DNA from 2 places in the Thalassotalea sp. G20_0 genome. Region 1 is predicted to be linked to the other one. Evidence: predicted binding sites of a transcription regulator. Region 1 holds the regulator's gene; the other holds the start of a gene.
What was found. The regulator FNR, encoded in region 1, switches genes on or off when oxygen is low (the NO sensors DNR and NnrR bind a similar motif). The targets are predictions, from matches to a motif close to TTGATCTAGATCAA.

Region 1 (7,250 bases):
CGTTGAGGCTAACGTGGATTTTTCGGCAAGGGACTCGGCTGGCAACACGGTGTTACACGACGCCGTCATCAACGGCAGGTATGTGTGCCTGCGTCTGTTTATTCGCTCCGGTGCCGATCCTGACATGACCAACGCTGAGGGTAAGACCGCACTGCATCTGGCTGTGCTTAAACACCGTTGCAATAGCCTGAAAGCCCTGATCCAGGCGGGTGCTCAGCTTGATATTAAAGACAATTCCGGTTGCACGGCCATGCACTATGCCGTTGATATGTCCTTTATTCATTTCTCCTTTGATGCTTCCCTCAGCCTGCTGATCCGGGCGAAAGCGGACCTGAATATTCCCGATCACAACGGCAATACCGTTCTGCATATGGCGGCATTCAATGGCAACCTGAAAGTTGTCAGGATGCTGTTGAATGCCGGGGCAGATCATCGGGTGAGAAACGCACGTGGCAGGACTCCCCTGGTACTTGCCAGACAGCTCAATCACACATCCTGCATAGCGTGGCTGAAACGACTGCCTTATGTGTTGTAATGCCTGGTTATCCACCACTCAGCCTGTTCACATCAAACTCATTGAATTGATGTACCAGGTGGGAAAATGTTTTTCCGGATTGAAACTGAATATTACGTTTACGGTATCAATGATCTACTATTTGAATTCATGATTTTGGAAAGAATCAGTACGCCGCAGGTTTTTAATTAATACCTTATCCGTTTTTGTGAGTGGGGATAAGGTTCGTCGGCGTTGTTTTATGGTAAAGAGTGACCTTTTGATACAACCATTCTTTATAGAATAAACAGCAGGATTCTACAGTATTTGTGTGCAGGGGTAGCAAAATGACAGATCATGATAAGTGGCAGAAATGGTTGATGGCTCGCAGGGATGAGCTGAATACGCGTCTGGGTAAAATTAAAAAGGATGCTTCCCGAAAAAACAGTGCAGACTGGTCTGAGCAGGCGCAGGAACGGGAGAATGATGAGGTTATTGATGCACTGGGTAACGAGGCGGTGATTGAACTGGGTAAAATTAACCGCGCCCTTGATCGTATAAATGAGGGCGATTACGGTTTCTGCCTGTCCTGCGGTAAGGAAATTCCGGTTCAGCGCCTTGAGGTCATGCCTTATGCTGACCTTTGTGTTCAATGTGCTGAGGCTAAGGGGTTATAGGGGAGCATCATCAAGCGTTAAGGGAGCAGCCAGACTGAATCCTGTCATGCCGGTTTGGCAGCAGCCTGGTTAAAGTACGTTGACTCCTCTGTGGAGCAGCCTGATTCAATAATCATCTTTTGATAGCTTTCGCAGAAGCTCTGGATTGTTCCGGGGTTTCTGCTGTGGAAGTGCTTTTGCCATAACCTGGCCATGGCCGTGATATCGTCTTTATCAATATCTTCGATCTGAATACCGCAGCGGTGATAGATAAGCCAGGCAATGGCGGTGGCGTAAACCAGGTTGGTCGCCAGTTCATGATGGGGATGGGAAAGAAACTCCCGCTGGCTGGCCAGTCCCCGAACTTTGCTGGATAAGTCAGCGTTTGGGGCCAGGAACAGGTCCCAGATATTGCGGTGCATGCGAGGAGAAATCTGATAAATACCGAGTGCCTGGTGATTGGCCTGTTTCAGATGAAAACCAAGCCCGGACTCTCTGGCTGCGGTACCAAGCAGCAGGTTCTCAGCAGTTGGGCTCCACATGCCCAGATGCTTGAGTGCGGGGCGAACAACATAGTGCCTTAGTTCCTTGGCGCATATTCCCATTTGCAAAGTCCTTTTTCCGGGTCGGACCCGGTTCGTGCGTCCTGTAACTGCGGGCGGGGCTCTCAGATCCAGACATTAACTTTGGATCTAAGAGACATATCGTATCATCCCTGAAATTCTGAACTGAGGGTGGTTTTACTCACCGGCAAAATTGCACAGGGCATAGGTTGGAATGCCCGCCGCATTGAGTCTGTCAGCACCCTTGAGGTCTGGCAGATTGATGATAGCTGCAGCTTCCAGTGTGTTGGCACCTGCTTGTCGGATCAGCTGATCGGCAGCCAGCAGTGTGCCTCCGGTGGCGATAAGGTCATCCATCAGCAGAATTTTTTCACCGGCCTTAATGGTGTCTTCATGCATTTCCAGTACGGCCTTGCCATATTCAAGGTCATACTCGACATTGAGGGTTTTGCCGGGCAGTTTGCCTTTCTTGCGAAACAGTACCAGCGGCTTGTTCATGATATAGGACAGTGTCGAGCCAAGCAGGAAACCGCGGGCATCAAGAGCGCCAATGCGATCAAAAGTCTGGTTCTCATAACGCTGAACCATGACATCCACGGCCTTACGCCAGGCTTCCGGGTTTTCAAACAGTGTGGTGATATCCCGAAACAGGATGCCTTCATGGGGCCAGTCCGCGATGGTTCTGATTTGTGTTCGCAGATATTCCTGAACGGATGAACATTCGTTTGTATGCATGGGAGAGTGCATGCCGCTATCAGTCAATGGATAAAAAGGAAGAAGCCCCCTCATAGGGTAGCTTCTTTAGAGGATAAAGTCAGGGATCGGTAGCAATCGGGTTGGGTTCCAGGGTTTTTCCCCCGGCCAGGGCACAGAGTTCAACCGAGTTGCGAATTTCGATTTCCTTGCCCACGGCGGAGATCAGGCCGTTTTTCTGGAATCGGGTAAATACACGACTAACCGTTTCTACCGCCAGGCCCAGGTAGTTCCCCATCTCATTTCTCGACATGGACAGTCGGAACGACTGGGAAGAAAAGCCCCGGCGACGAAAACGGCTGGCCAGGTTAATCAGGAATGTGGCAATGCGTTCATCGGCGTTTTTCTTGGACAGCAGCATCATCATTTGCTGGTCTTCACGGATACGTTTGCTCATCAGGCGCATCAGATGTCGGCGAAGTTCCGGGAATTGATCGGAAAGGGTTTCCAGTTGCTCAAAAGGAATCTCGCAGATCATGGTGGTTTCCATCGCCTGGGCCGACACCGGATAGGTGTCCGTATCCATACCGCTCAGGCCAAGAATTTCGCTGGGCAGGTAAAATCCGGTGATTTGTTCCTCACCTTCATTGGTCGCTGTGTAGGTTTTGAGAGCCCCTGAGCGAACAGCAAAGACACTGGTAAAGGGGTCACCTTCCAGAAACAGGTGTTCGCCTTTTTTCAAAGGACGCCCACGCTTGATAATGTGATCCAGCTGATCGATATCCTTAATGCTCAGTGCCAGTGGCAGGCACAGTGAGCTGAGGCTGCAGTCTCTGCAGGCCACATGGCTCGGCTGTCGGACGTTGGGCTTTGACGTCATTGAGAGGCCTCAAAGTCGTATTGGCGAAATTCGACACTGTTTATGGAAACCAGGTTTACGGAAAACCAAGTGTATGAAAAGTACTACCGGAGTGTAAATCAGGTATGTACGCAACCGGGCAGACCTAAAGTAGGGGTTTGGTGCTGCTTCAGCAATGCGTCATAAACTGCGGTTGTTCCGGTGGGCTTTCATCTGCCGTGTCGTCTATCCAGCTCAGAGATGACCCTGACAATAGTATGGTCATGGCTCCTGGTGGTTGTGTGTCTTTATCCCAGGAAAATCAATCTGACATTGTCTTATGTCACAGGATTAAATTTTCTTTCGTGGTATTTGACTGACCTGGCAGATTTTGCACTTATGCCTTAAGTAAATCAATGTGAGAGTGATGACAAATAGTAGTCGGTTTCAGTTTTTTTCTGATAGGCAGCCTCCTGGCAGAGAGTTTTCAGCACTGTGCGTGATGATCAGGCAGTTTCGGTGGTGGCAGGAGAGAGCTCCAGAGCTTTGTTATCGCTCCGGAGTGTACAGCTATTCAGATAACCTTTGAGTAGAGAGGCTTTTCTTTCATCTCAGGTTGATTGAGGTAGTGGTCGAACTGCATGCAGATGTTACGGATCAGCAGCGTTCCCTTCGGCAGTACTTCCAGCAAACCATCGCTATTGAGACTGACCAGGCCGTCTGCCCTCATCGGCTCCAGCCTTGCCAGCTCATCCCGGAAGTAGTCTCTGAATTGAATACCAAACTGCGCTTCAATATCGCTGAAGTTCAATTTGAAGTGGCAGATCAGCCGGGTAATCACTGCCTGGCGGACTTTGTCATCATCCGTCATCTTCAGGCCGCGTACCATTGGCAACTGCTGTTCATTGATCATTGAGTAATACTGGGCTTCATCGGTGCTGTTCTGAACATAAGTGTCGCCTACCTGGCTGATGGCAGACACACCCATGCCGATCAGGTCGCAGTGGCCATGGGTGGTATAACCCTGGAAATTCCGGTGCAGCGTGCCTTCTTCCCGGGCAATGGCCAGTTCATCGTCTGGCAGGGCAAAGTGATCCATACCGATGTAGATGTAGCCCTGATCCAGCAGCTTTTCCGTGGCCTGATGGAGAATGTCCAGCTTCATTTCCGGCGCAGGCAGATCCTGCTCATTGATTCGGCGCTGTGGCTTGAAGCGGTGGGGCAGGTGGGCGTAGTTAAACAGGGATAGCCTGTCCGGAGCCATATCAACCACTCGATCAATGGTTTCCATAAAACTGTTGGTGGTCTGGAAAGGCAGGCCGTATATCAGGTCCATATGTACCGAGCGGAATGCCATGACCCTGGAAGCATCAAGAATGGATTGAATCATGCTTTCAGGTTGTACCCGGTTAACGGCTTGCTGCACTTTGGGGTTCAGGTCCTGAACGCCCATGCTGATCCGGTTGAAGCCGAGGTCCCTCAGGGTGCCCATCATGGGCCAGTCTACTTCCCTGGGATCCAGTTCAATGGAGTAGTCTGCGGTATCGCTTTGGGTCAGTTGGAAGTGCTGGCGGATATGGCCCATCAGATCCGTCATCTGATCTCTGCTCAGAAAGGTCGGTGTGCCACCGCCAAAGTGGAGTTGTTCAACCCGCTGTTCCTGACTGTAGAGTGCTGCCTGCATCTCTATTTCACGAAACAGGTATTCCAGATAACTATTGGCGCGCCCACGGTGTTTGGTCACAATTTTATTGCAGGCGCAGTAATAACAGACATGGGAGCAGAACGGGATATGAAAGTAGAGTGACAGGGGCTTGATGGCCCTGGCACTGGACTGGGCATTGTGATGATATTTCTCAATATCAAAGCTGCCATCAAACTGCACCGCCGTGGGATAGGAGGTATAACGCGGGCCTGAGTGGTTGTATCGGTGAATCAGGTCTTTATCCCAAACTGGTGCAGTATTCATTATTGCTCTCGGTAATCTTCATGTCTTATTAGTCAGTGTGTTCGCCTTCTGGCCGGTCTTTTGGTGCCGGAAAGGTTAAGGCAAAAACAGTCTGTATTACGTCATGATGTTTTTGGCTAGTTTAGAGAGATTTTCAAGGTTGTTCTTTGATCGGTGTCAATAGGTAAGAACCGAACCGGTATGCCTTTATGGTTCGTCTTTGGGGCCTGTAATGAGGATTGTGTCCAACGTGGCGTGAAGCTGTTGAGGTCGGCTATTGTATCTGCCATCTGGTTATTAATCGAGCAAATAATGCTTTGGCTGGCAGGGTTGTGCTGAAAAGGGGCTGATTGACAGTGATTGGTGGGTTCATTGAATGTGCTATTTTTGCTGCTAGATCATAAAAATTCACAAATATGTCCTGGTCACTGATCAGACAGGAGGAGTCATTATGGGTGCGGACATACATATGTATGCTGAATTCAGAAATAGTGCCGGGCAATGGGAAGAAATCCCGGGTTACGAACCTTTTTCAGATCGCAATCGTCATGTCTTTTCATTTTTTTCCGAGGGTTTTGTCAGAAGCGATTATGACTGGGGCTTCTGGCATGTTACTCCGTATCCCATTATTGACGAGGCTCGCGGGCTGCCCGGAGATGTCAGTCTTTCCATCAAGGCCAAGTCTGATGAATGGGGAACGGGTGGATCTGGTCACTCCTGGCTGTCTGTTGATGAATTGGTTTCTTACGACTATAACAAGCCTTTAAGAGAAAGGGGTGTTGATGTTCCCGAAGAGTTTGTCAAGCTTACGATCAGGAAATCGTTGGGGGAAAAGTATTTTTTGGAGTTGGCTGAGTTGCAGAAGCAAAAAGCGGAGCGCCTCGTCTTTTGGTTTGATTTCTGATTCATAAAGAGCCTCCTAGTACATGGTTTCAATGAGTTTGACGGGTTGTCGTGCCTCCGCACTCCGTTCGTCCTGAGCTTGTCGAAGGGCGGAAACTCCGGACTCTGATAGATCGTGCCAAGCACCCTTCGACTCCGCTCAGGGTGAACGAAGATCGTACACGTCAAACTCATTGAAACCATGTACTAGGAGGCAGAACTTTTTTTTCCTTTTATCACATATGGTGATGGTGCAGCATGGACATCAACCACCTCTGGTGTGCGCCAGGCATAGACCACAAGCCAAAAAGGATAATCAGCAACCCCGCCAGGTTGCGGGTGATACTGGCTTGGATAATGCTGCTGAGCTGTCTTGAGAACGCACCAAGCAGGAACACTGAGGGTATGGTGCCGATACCAAATGAAGCCATTAACAGCGCACCCTGTACCGGGTGTCCCTGGCTGGCGCTCCAGGCCAGGGTGCTATAAACCAGGCCGCAGGGTAACCACCCCCAGAGCATGCCAATAGCGAGGGCATTGGGAAAATTTTTGATGGGCAGCAGTGCTTTGGCCCTGGGCTGGATATGTTGCCAGAGTTTATGTCCGATCTTTTCCAGATGTGTCAGACCACGCCACCAACCGGTCAGATAAAGCCCCATGGCGATCAGCATAATGGCCGCTAAATAGCGCAGTCCCACCTTGACTTCCGGGCTGATACCGCCCAGGTACCAGCCAATGCTGGCCAGAAGGAGACCAGCGATGGCGTAGCTGGTAATCCGTCCGAGATGATAGGTCAGCATCAGCCAGAAGATCTGTGCACGGGACTTGCCTGCCAGAGAGAGGCTAAGGGCGGAAGTAATGCCGCCACACATGCCGATACAGTGGGCACTGCCCAGTATGCCCAGGGTTAATGCGGAAAGTAACGTGGGAACTTCATTCATGGTCATGTGAATTAGCTTTCGGTATCTGTTGAGGCTCATCAAAAAGAATGCTGTGAGCTGGCCCTTCAAGGTCGTCAAACTGACCGTCGTCTACTGCCCAGAAGAAGAGTTTGATCGCTACAGCGATCAGGATCAGGGCCAGAGGGATCAGAATAATCAGGCTTTCCATGGTCAGGCAGCTCCTCTGGGTTCAAGGTGGGCGTAAACTTCTTCTGACTCGGTCGGTGCTTTGGTCA
Region 2 (7,250 bases), on a different contig from region 1:
TGGCAATACTTGCCGGAGACCTTGAGCAGTCAGGGCAACAAGTGGAACCGGAACGTTATGACCCTCTTTTTCTTCAACTGCAGGATACGTTTAACAGTATCGAAGCCCTATATCCCAAACTATAAAGGCCGCAGACTGGTCAAGCTGAACAGTCGAAAGCCAACCACAACGGCAAACGCCATAAAGGGCGCTTCAAGAACACCACCAATAACCTGTAACCACAGTACATTCTCAGGGCTCATCAATAGATAGCTAATAAGGGATTGTGAGGACAGCAGAGTGAGCAGCAGTACAGTAAAAGGCAATAATAACAGGGACCACTGCTGCTTCGTCTGATTAAAGCTTGCCTGAATAGCCTCCACTGGAGGCTCACCCTTAAGGGCAACCCGAAACTCCACAAACATCAATTTGTACAGCAGATAAAATCCCGGTATCAGGTAGAGGCTAAACCCCAGCATGACTAATACAAACACGATCAGGTAACTGGTCGCCAACGGAAAATAGATACCCGCCGACTTTATTAAACTGTCGTAAAGGCTTAGCTTCTCGCCCTGATCACGACTCTCAATAAAGAAAATCGCTGCCCCCGTGGCCAGCGGTTCTATCAATACTGATGCAAACAGATCTGCAAACCCGCCACTTATCTCGCTATTGCCAGCAAAAGACTGTTGAAGGTAAAAGCCTGCGATTTCAGAGGGGATAGCAGCCAATAGAAACAAAACCGTCAGGCTCAAGCCAAAACGGGCAAAAAAGTGTAACGATTGAACAATAGATTGCATGCAAATTTCACCGGTTAATCAACTTACCAGGGAATCACTGATCCATCATAATTGATGAACTGGCCACTGTTTTTCAAAGAAAGTTGATCAATAACCTTGCGAACGCCCCTGATTGATGTTTCCGTATCAATCGGAGCATTAGCGCCCCCCATATCCGTCTGAACCCAGCCCGGATGCAAGACACCGACACTGATACCCTTTCCGGCAAGGTCAATGGCCAGACTTTTAGCCACCGCATTCAATGCGGCTTTGGCAGAGCGATAGATATAACTCCCGCCTTTCTGATTGTCCCCCATACTGCCCATTTTACTGGACATCATGATGATTTTTTTCTCATGACTCTGGGCTACTTTTTCCACCAGTGCCTGCGTAACCATCATCGGGGCCACCGAATTAACCCGCAAAACCTCCATCCATGGATCAACGGTCACCTCATCATAAGACAGACCGAAAGGGCCATAAATTCCGGCATTATTGATCAGGATATCAATGGGCTCTTCAATCACATACTGCAGGTTATGGATCATTCCGGGCTGGGTAATGTCCAGGGGAACCAGCTCAAACTGGTAGCCAGCACTGTGTTTCAGCTCCAGCAGTTTCTGCGACTGTTCCGGAGAACGGCAACAACCATAAACCTTGGCACCCTGCGCAAGATATTGACGGCACAGTTCCAGACCCAGCCCCCGGCTAACGCCGGTCACCACCACTATTTTCTGCATGCAGACTCTCCCGGATAAACTGGCAGCTTCCGGTAGAAATAAAGCTGAAGCCGCCGATAAATTATCTTACTCGTAAACAAGGCAAAAAACTTACAAAACATTCTATGATGGCAAACCGGGGATGGAAAAGATGCCTCCAAAAATAACTGGCGACAACCAGAAGTCTTATATACCTGCACAAGAGGCTCCCTCCCCTGCTAATAACAAAGCCAGTCATAGAGGACGGGAGGTCAGTGAAACCAGGGCAACTCCCCAATCGGACAGAACCGCTAATGCAACCAGCAATCTGGCCGTTGGCCAACGTCAGGTTGAGTCTTTATCACCGGATCATCTGGAAATGATCAAAGCACTGACAGAGCAGGGCCAATGGGGTGGTGTTTTGCCCGCAATTCTTGCTTGTAAAACAACGGATCAACTGGATAAAGTTCTGGCTGAAATAAAAACAGTCAGTCCTCTGCCCAAAGAGATTCATCAGCAAATAGGCATTCACTTTGCGGACCTCTATACAATTAGAGCCGCTGGTGCCCTGACCGGAGGACTCAAATCATGACACTCGAAAACCTGGGCAGTCTCGATCTTATTCTGCAAAAGTCCGATGAACATGACAGCCCGCTGGGTTCCATGATCAGAATGGCGGTGGACAGTTTTATCCAGACACACTCACTAACCGCGGTGAATCGTAATCAAATGGTCAATAGCATCACCCAGAAAATTCACGAGCAGATCAATCAAGTGATGTTTGAACAGGAAGAATTACTGACAAAAGACCCGGTATTAGCGGAGAAAATAGCTCAGGCACGTAATCAACGGCGAATCGAGCAAAATTATCTTCAGGAAAAAAGCCAACGCTCTGAAAAAGCTTCACCGGGCTAGTTTTTTATGCCCAAAAAAAGGGGCTTACTCAGCCCCCTTATAAAACCTGATCAGACCAGCAATAAAGCAATGGTTGCCAGGCTGAGAATCAACGTACCACCATAACAGGCCACTTTTACCCCAACCCCCGGGTGGAAACCCAGATCGTGAGCACCGTGGTAAATACGATGAATACAGGCCCAGTAAGAAGGCACCAAAGCCACCATCAGCACCAGCTTGCCAATCCAGCTCTCCAGAAAGAACGCAGACATTCGCTCATAAGAGAGCGCTTCTGCCGGAATAATTTCCAGAGGCACACCCAGACCAACCACAAAAATAATGGCCGGAAAGAAAAAGGCGATAGTGGTGCCACCAGCCCCAAACAGACTCCACAACAGAGGTTCAATATGGCGTTTATTACTCATGTTCCCTCTCCTATCCCCATCAAAGTCCCATGGTGGCCGCAGCCAGAATGATGGCAGAAACCACCGCCAGGCCAACGTACATCAATTTGTTAACGACACTGTCTTTTATCATTTTACGAATCTGCTGTGGCAGAACGCGGGGCGTCATATCGAAATAGGTGACGGCATGGTAAATAGTCAGACCCAGGGTAACCACGGTAAACAGAATCATCAACGGGTTGGCCTGGAAGGCAAGCCAGCTATTCCAGGCTGCTTCACCCTTGACCAGCTGCATCAGACCGACAAACAGGTTGATGGCATAGAGACCATCAAATACACAGGAGGATTCCCGTACCATGTACTGGCGGTAGAAGGGATGATCCATATACCAGGTGCGCTTCATGGGACGCACATAGGGGCGACGACTCATCACTTGTCTCCTTTACGTGGCATCAGGAAAGAGAGCGCCCAATCCTGAGAACCCTGCAGTTTGTTCTGGTTGATAGCAGCAGCCGGGTCAACATTCTTTGGACAAACCTCAGAACAGTAACCCACAAAGGTACAGGACCAGACACCATTCTTGCCCTGAATCACTTCAGTACGCTGTTCATAGCCATCATCACGGCTGTCCAGGTTATAACGGTGCCCCAGGGCAATCACCGCAGGACCGGTAAACAGTGGGTTCAAGCCCATCTGTGGACACGCGGAGTAGCAGAGCATGCAGTTAATGCACATGGAGAACTGCTTATAAAGGCCCAGCTGCTGAGGCGTCTGCTTATTCACACCCTCTTCAACCGGCTTCTCCATCGCATTGATGATGTACGGTTTCACTGACTCCAGTTTCTTGATGAAGTCTTCAGAGTCAATCACCAGATCCTTTTCAATCGGGAAGTTAGCCAGTGGCTCAACACGAATGGGATTCGGATAGTAATCCCGCAGGAAGGTTTCGCAGCCGAGCTTTGGTGTACCGTTGATCACCATGCCACAGCTGCCACACACCGCCATACGGCAGGACCAGCGGTAAGCCAGGCTGGAATCCAGTTCATCCTTGATATGCTCAAGGGCATCCAGCATGGACCAGGCTTCCACATAAGGAATAGTGAAAGTGCCAAATGTCGGCTTGTCATCGGTTTCCGGGTTATAACGCAGAATCTCGATGGTTATGGTTTTATCACTCATGGGGTCTCCTTACTTCCCTTCACCGTTTTTCTCAGCCGCGTTCTTCTCGGCTGCGGCACCATAAACGCGCTCTTCTGGCTGGAAGCGGGTTACATTCACGTCTTCATATTCCAGACGAGGCTTGGCATCACCGTTATAGAAAGTGACGGAGTGTTTCAGGAAGTTGACATCATCACGGGCTTCAAAGCCATCAATACGCTGGTGCGCACCACGGGACTCCTTACGTTCAACACCACCAATAGCCATACACTCAGCAACCATCAGTGAGCTTTGCAGCTCAAAGGCCTGCATCAGTTCGGTATTGAAGACCTTGCTCTTGTCTTCCACCTTGACGTTTTTAAAGCGCTCACGCAGTTCGGAGATCTTGTCCAGACCGGCCTGCATCTCTTCACCCACCCGGTAAATACCGAAGTTGTCTTCCATGGTTTTCACCATTTCGTGACGCAGATGCGATGCTTTTTCAGTACCATTGGCATTGCGCAGGCTTTCGATGGCCGCCAGGTGTGCTTTCGCCTGATCCAGCAATTTACGTTCATCAGACATCACGTTCTGGCTGGCAAAATCGGCCGCACTTTCACCGGCAACCTTACCGAAGACCACAGTCTCAGCAAGAGAGTTGGAACCTAGACGGTTGGCACCGTGCATACCGACGCTGGCACACTCACCCGCAGCAAACAGACCGGCCAGATCGGTGGCACAGTTGATGTCCGCTCTGACACCACCCATGGTGTAATGAACCGCAGGACGAACCGGAATTGGCTGATGAACCGGATCAACTCCCAGGTAGTTTTTCGCCAGGGAACAGATCAGTGGCAGACGCTCCATCAGCTTTTGTTCGCCCAGGTGACGCAGGTCCAGGTGCACCGCATCGCCCAGTGGCGTTTCAATGGTGCGGCCCTTGCGCTGCTCCTGCCAGAAGGCCTGGGAAAGCTTGTCACGCGGGCCCAGTTCCATGTATTTGTTTTTTGGTTGACCAACCGGAGTCTCTGGCCCCAGACCATAATCCTGCAGGTAACGGTAACCATCCTTGTTCAACAGGATACCGCCTTCACCACGGCAACCTTCCGTCATCAATACACCGGAGCCTGGCAGACCGGTTGGGTGGTACTGAACAAACTCCATATCACGCAGCGGTGCGCCAGCACGCAGGGCCATGGCATGGCCGTCACCGGTCACAATGGCACCATTGGTGTTGAAACGAAAAATACGACCAGAGCCGCCTGTTGCCAGAACCACTGACTTCGCCAGGAATACTTTTGGTTCGCCGGTTTTCACTTCAATGGCAACAACGCCCTGAGCACGGCCATCTTCCATGATCAGGTCAGTGGCAAAATACTCATCGTATCGTTCAATGGATGGGTACCTGGTGGATGTCTGGAACAATGTGTGAAGCATGTGGAAGCCAGATTTGTCCGCAGCAAACCAGGTGCGCTCAATCTTCATACCACCAAAAGCACGAACGTTTACGTCACCGTCGTCCTTACGGTTCCAGGGGCAGCCCCAGTGCTCCAGGCGGATCATCTCTTCAGTGGCGTGGGACACAAAGTAATCCACCACATCCTGGTCGCAGAGCCAGTCACCACCGGCCACCGTGTCAACAAAGTGGTTTTCCAGAGAGTCATGATCCTGAATGACACCGGCTGAACCGCCTTCTGCAGCCACCGTATGACTCCTCATAGGGTAGACTTTGGAAATCAATGCCACTTTAAGCTCAGGATTTTTTTCGGCAACGGCAATCGCAGCCCGAAGACCGGCACCTCCGGCACCGACAATGGCTACATCAGCCTTTATGACCTGCATACGCAAACCTCTACCGCCGTTCACCACCATCTCCGGGAAGAGTCCCAAATAGAGACAGCCAGCGAACTGGCCAAATTGAATAATGAGAGAAGGGTTAAAAATCTAGAACTGAAGTTTATATAAACCTGAAATTAAAGCCATTGATATAAAACAAAATAAATCAATATTTCGGAAAAACCGTAATTTCAATATAAATCAATAGGATCAACCACTATAAGCAACCGCTTTAATTTTAAGATATGCAGATTTGTTGTTTAATTAACAAAGGTTCACTTTTAATTATCAACTTACGAAAAAAGCCTATAGCCTCGAAATAAATTGAGACACAATGATGATACAGCCAAATACAAAACAGGTTGACATCAAAACCGTTCCCCCGGGTGCCCGAAACGGGTTTTCATAGGCCGGTTGCTTTCTTAATACATAGACCATTGCCGTAGGCAGAAGGATAGCCAGAATGGCCAGAGCAACCGCCGCATAACCCAGCGCGGCGACAAAACCATCCGGAAACATAATGGCAATAATAACCGGTGGGATAAAGGTCACCAGGGCGGTCTGAAGCCGATGGATGCGGGTATCCGCCCTTTGTAATAAGTTGGCAAGATAATCAAACAGTCCAAGGGCAACGCCCAACACGGATGTCAATAGCGCCAGATCAGAAAACAGGTACAGAATAGTGTGTACATCTTTATCACTGCTTAATGCTGAGATTAAATAAGCCGTTGCCCCGGTTGACTGACTGATTTGCAGTAATAAGCCTTCGGGCAATACCCCCATCACCGCCACCAGCCACAAGATATAAACCACCAGCGGGATCAGGGTCGCTAACAGAAAAATAAGGGGAATATGCTGCAGCTGCTTCTTTTGATAAATGATAATGCTGGGAATGCCACCATGATAACCGAACGAAGTAAATATCACCGGCAGTGCCGCCAGAACCGATAAATACTCAACCCTCGCCGTATGTATCATGCTCTCATAACGCACCGAAGGTGCCAGTGACATCAGGGCAAGAATAAAAGTAACGATCATCAGGGTGAAAAAGATACGGTTAACAAGATCCACCGCCCGGGTACTGTAATAAACAAAGGCACCGGCAATCAGGGCAAAGAATATCACGCACAGTTGAGAGGAAGCTCCGGGAACCACTGATTGAGCGTACTGCGCCAGTAACGACCCGCCCCCGGCGAAGTAGGCGGACATCAATGCATAAAAAAGCCCGAGAGGGGCAATGGCAGAGAGCACCTTCCCCATCCGCCCTAATGTTCTGCTGGCCATGGTATACAAATTACAGCCAGGTTTGATGGCGACATTGGCCTCAAAGGCATAAAGGGCAGAGATAACCGCAAAGAATGCTGTCACCGCAAAAATAATCATAACCGGCATCAACCCGGTACTGGCTGATACCAGCGGCAAAGCAAGCATGCCCGCACCGATGGCCGTTCCTGACAAAATTAACGCACTGCCAATTACGGTGGAACGACTGGATTCAGACATAAGCAAGTACCTTTACTGAA

Region 2: frdA (fumarate reductase (quinol) flavoprotein subunit) is a predicted target of FNR. The motif match lies at 5,874-5,887, and genes of this name have one in related genera.

The regions. Positions count from the first base shown of each region.
Region 1 covers NZ_JAGHQV010000049.1:17,953-25,202, reverse strand. The annotation lists gene J7438_RS21045 (ankyrin repeat domain-containing protein) at 1-535, shown strand, start outside; gene J7438_RS21040 (TraR/DksA family transcriptional regulator) at 841-1,170, shown strand; gene J7438_RS21035 (hypothetical protein) at 1,215-1,754, opposite strand; gene J7438_RS21030 (adenine phosphoribosyltransferase) at 1,890-2,447, opposite strand; gene fnr (fumarate/nitrate reduction transcriptional regulator Fnr) at 2,527-3,285, opposite strand; gene hemN (oxygen-independent coproporphyrinogen III oxidase) at 3,818-5,212, opposite strand; gene J7438_RS21015 (hypothetical protein) at 5,643-6,095, shown strand; gene J7438_RS21010 (sulfite exporter TauE/SafE family protein) at 6,310-7,014, opposite strand; gene ccoS (cbb3-type cytochrome oxidase assembly protein CcoS) at 7,007-7,183, opposite strand; gene J7438_RS21000 (heavy metal translocating P-type ATPase) at 7,186-7,250, opposite strand, start outside.
Region 2 covers NZ_JAGHQV010000005.1:69,374-76,623, reverse strand. The annotation lists gene J7438_RS04235 (Hpt domain-containing protein) at 1-125, shown strand, start outside; gene J7438_RS04230 (hypothetical protein) at 120-779, opposite strand; gene J7438_RS04225 (SDR family oxidoreductase) at 803-1,498, opposite strand; gene J7438_RS04220 (CAP domain-containing protein) at 1,629-2,048, shown strand; gene J7438_RS04215 (hypothetical protein) at 2,045-2,371, shown strand; gene frdD (fumarate reductase subunit FrdD) at 2,422-2,775, opposite strand; gene J7438_RS04205 (fumarate reductase subunit C) at 2,795-3,184, opposite strand; gene J7438_RS04200 (succinate dehydrogenase/fumarate reductase iron-sulfur subunit) at 3,184-3,933, opposite strand; gene frdA (fumarate reductase (quinol) flavoprotein subunit) at 3,943-5,733, opposite strand; gene J7438_RS04190 (amino acid permease) at 6,034-7,230, opposite strand.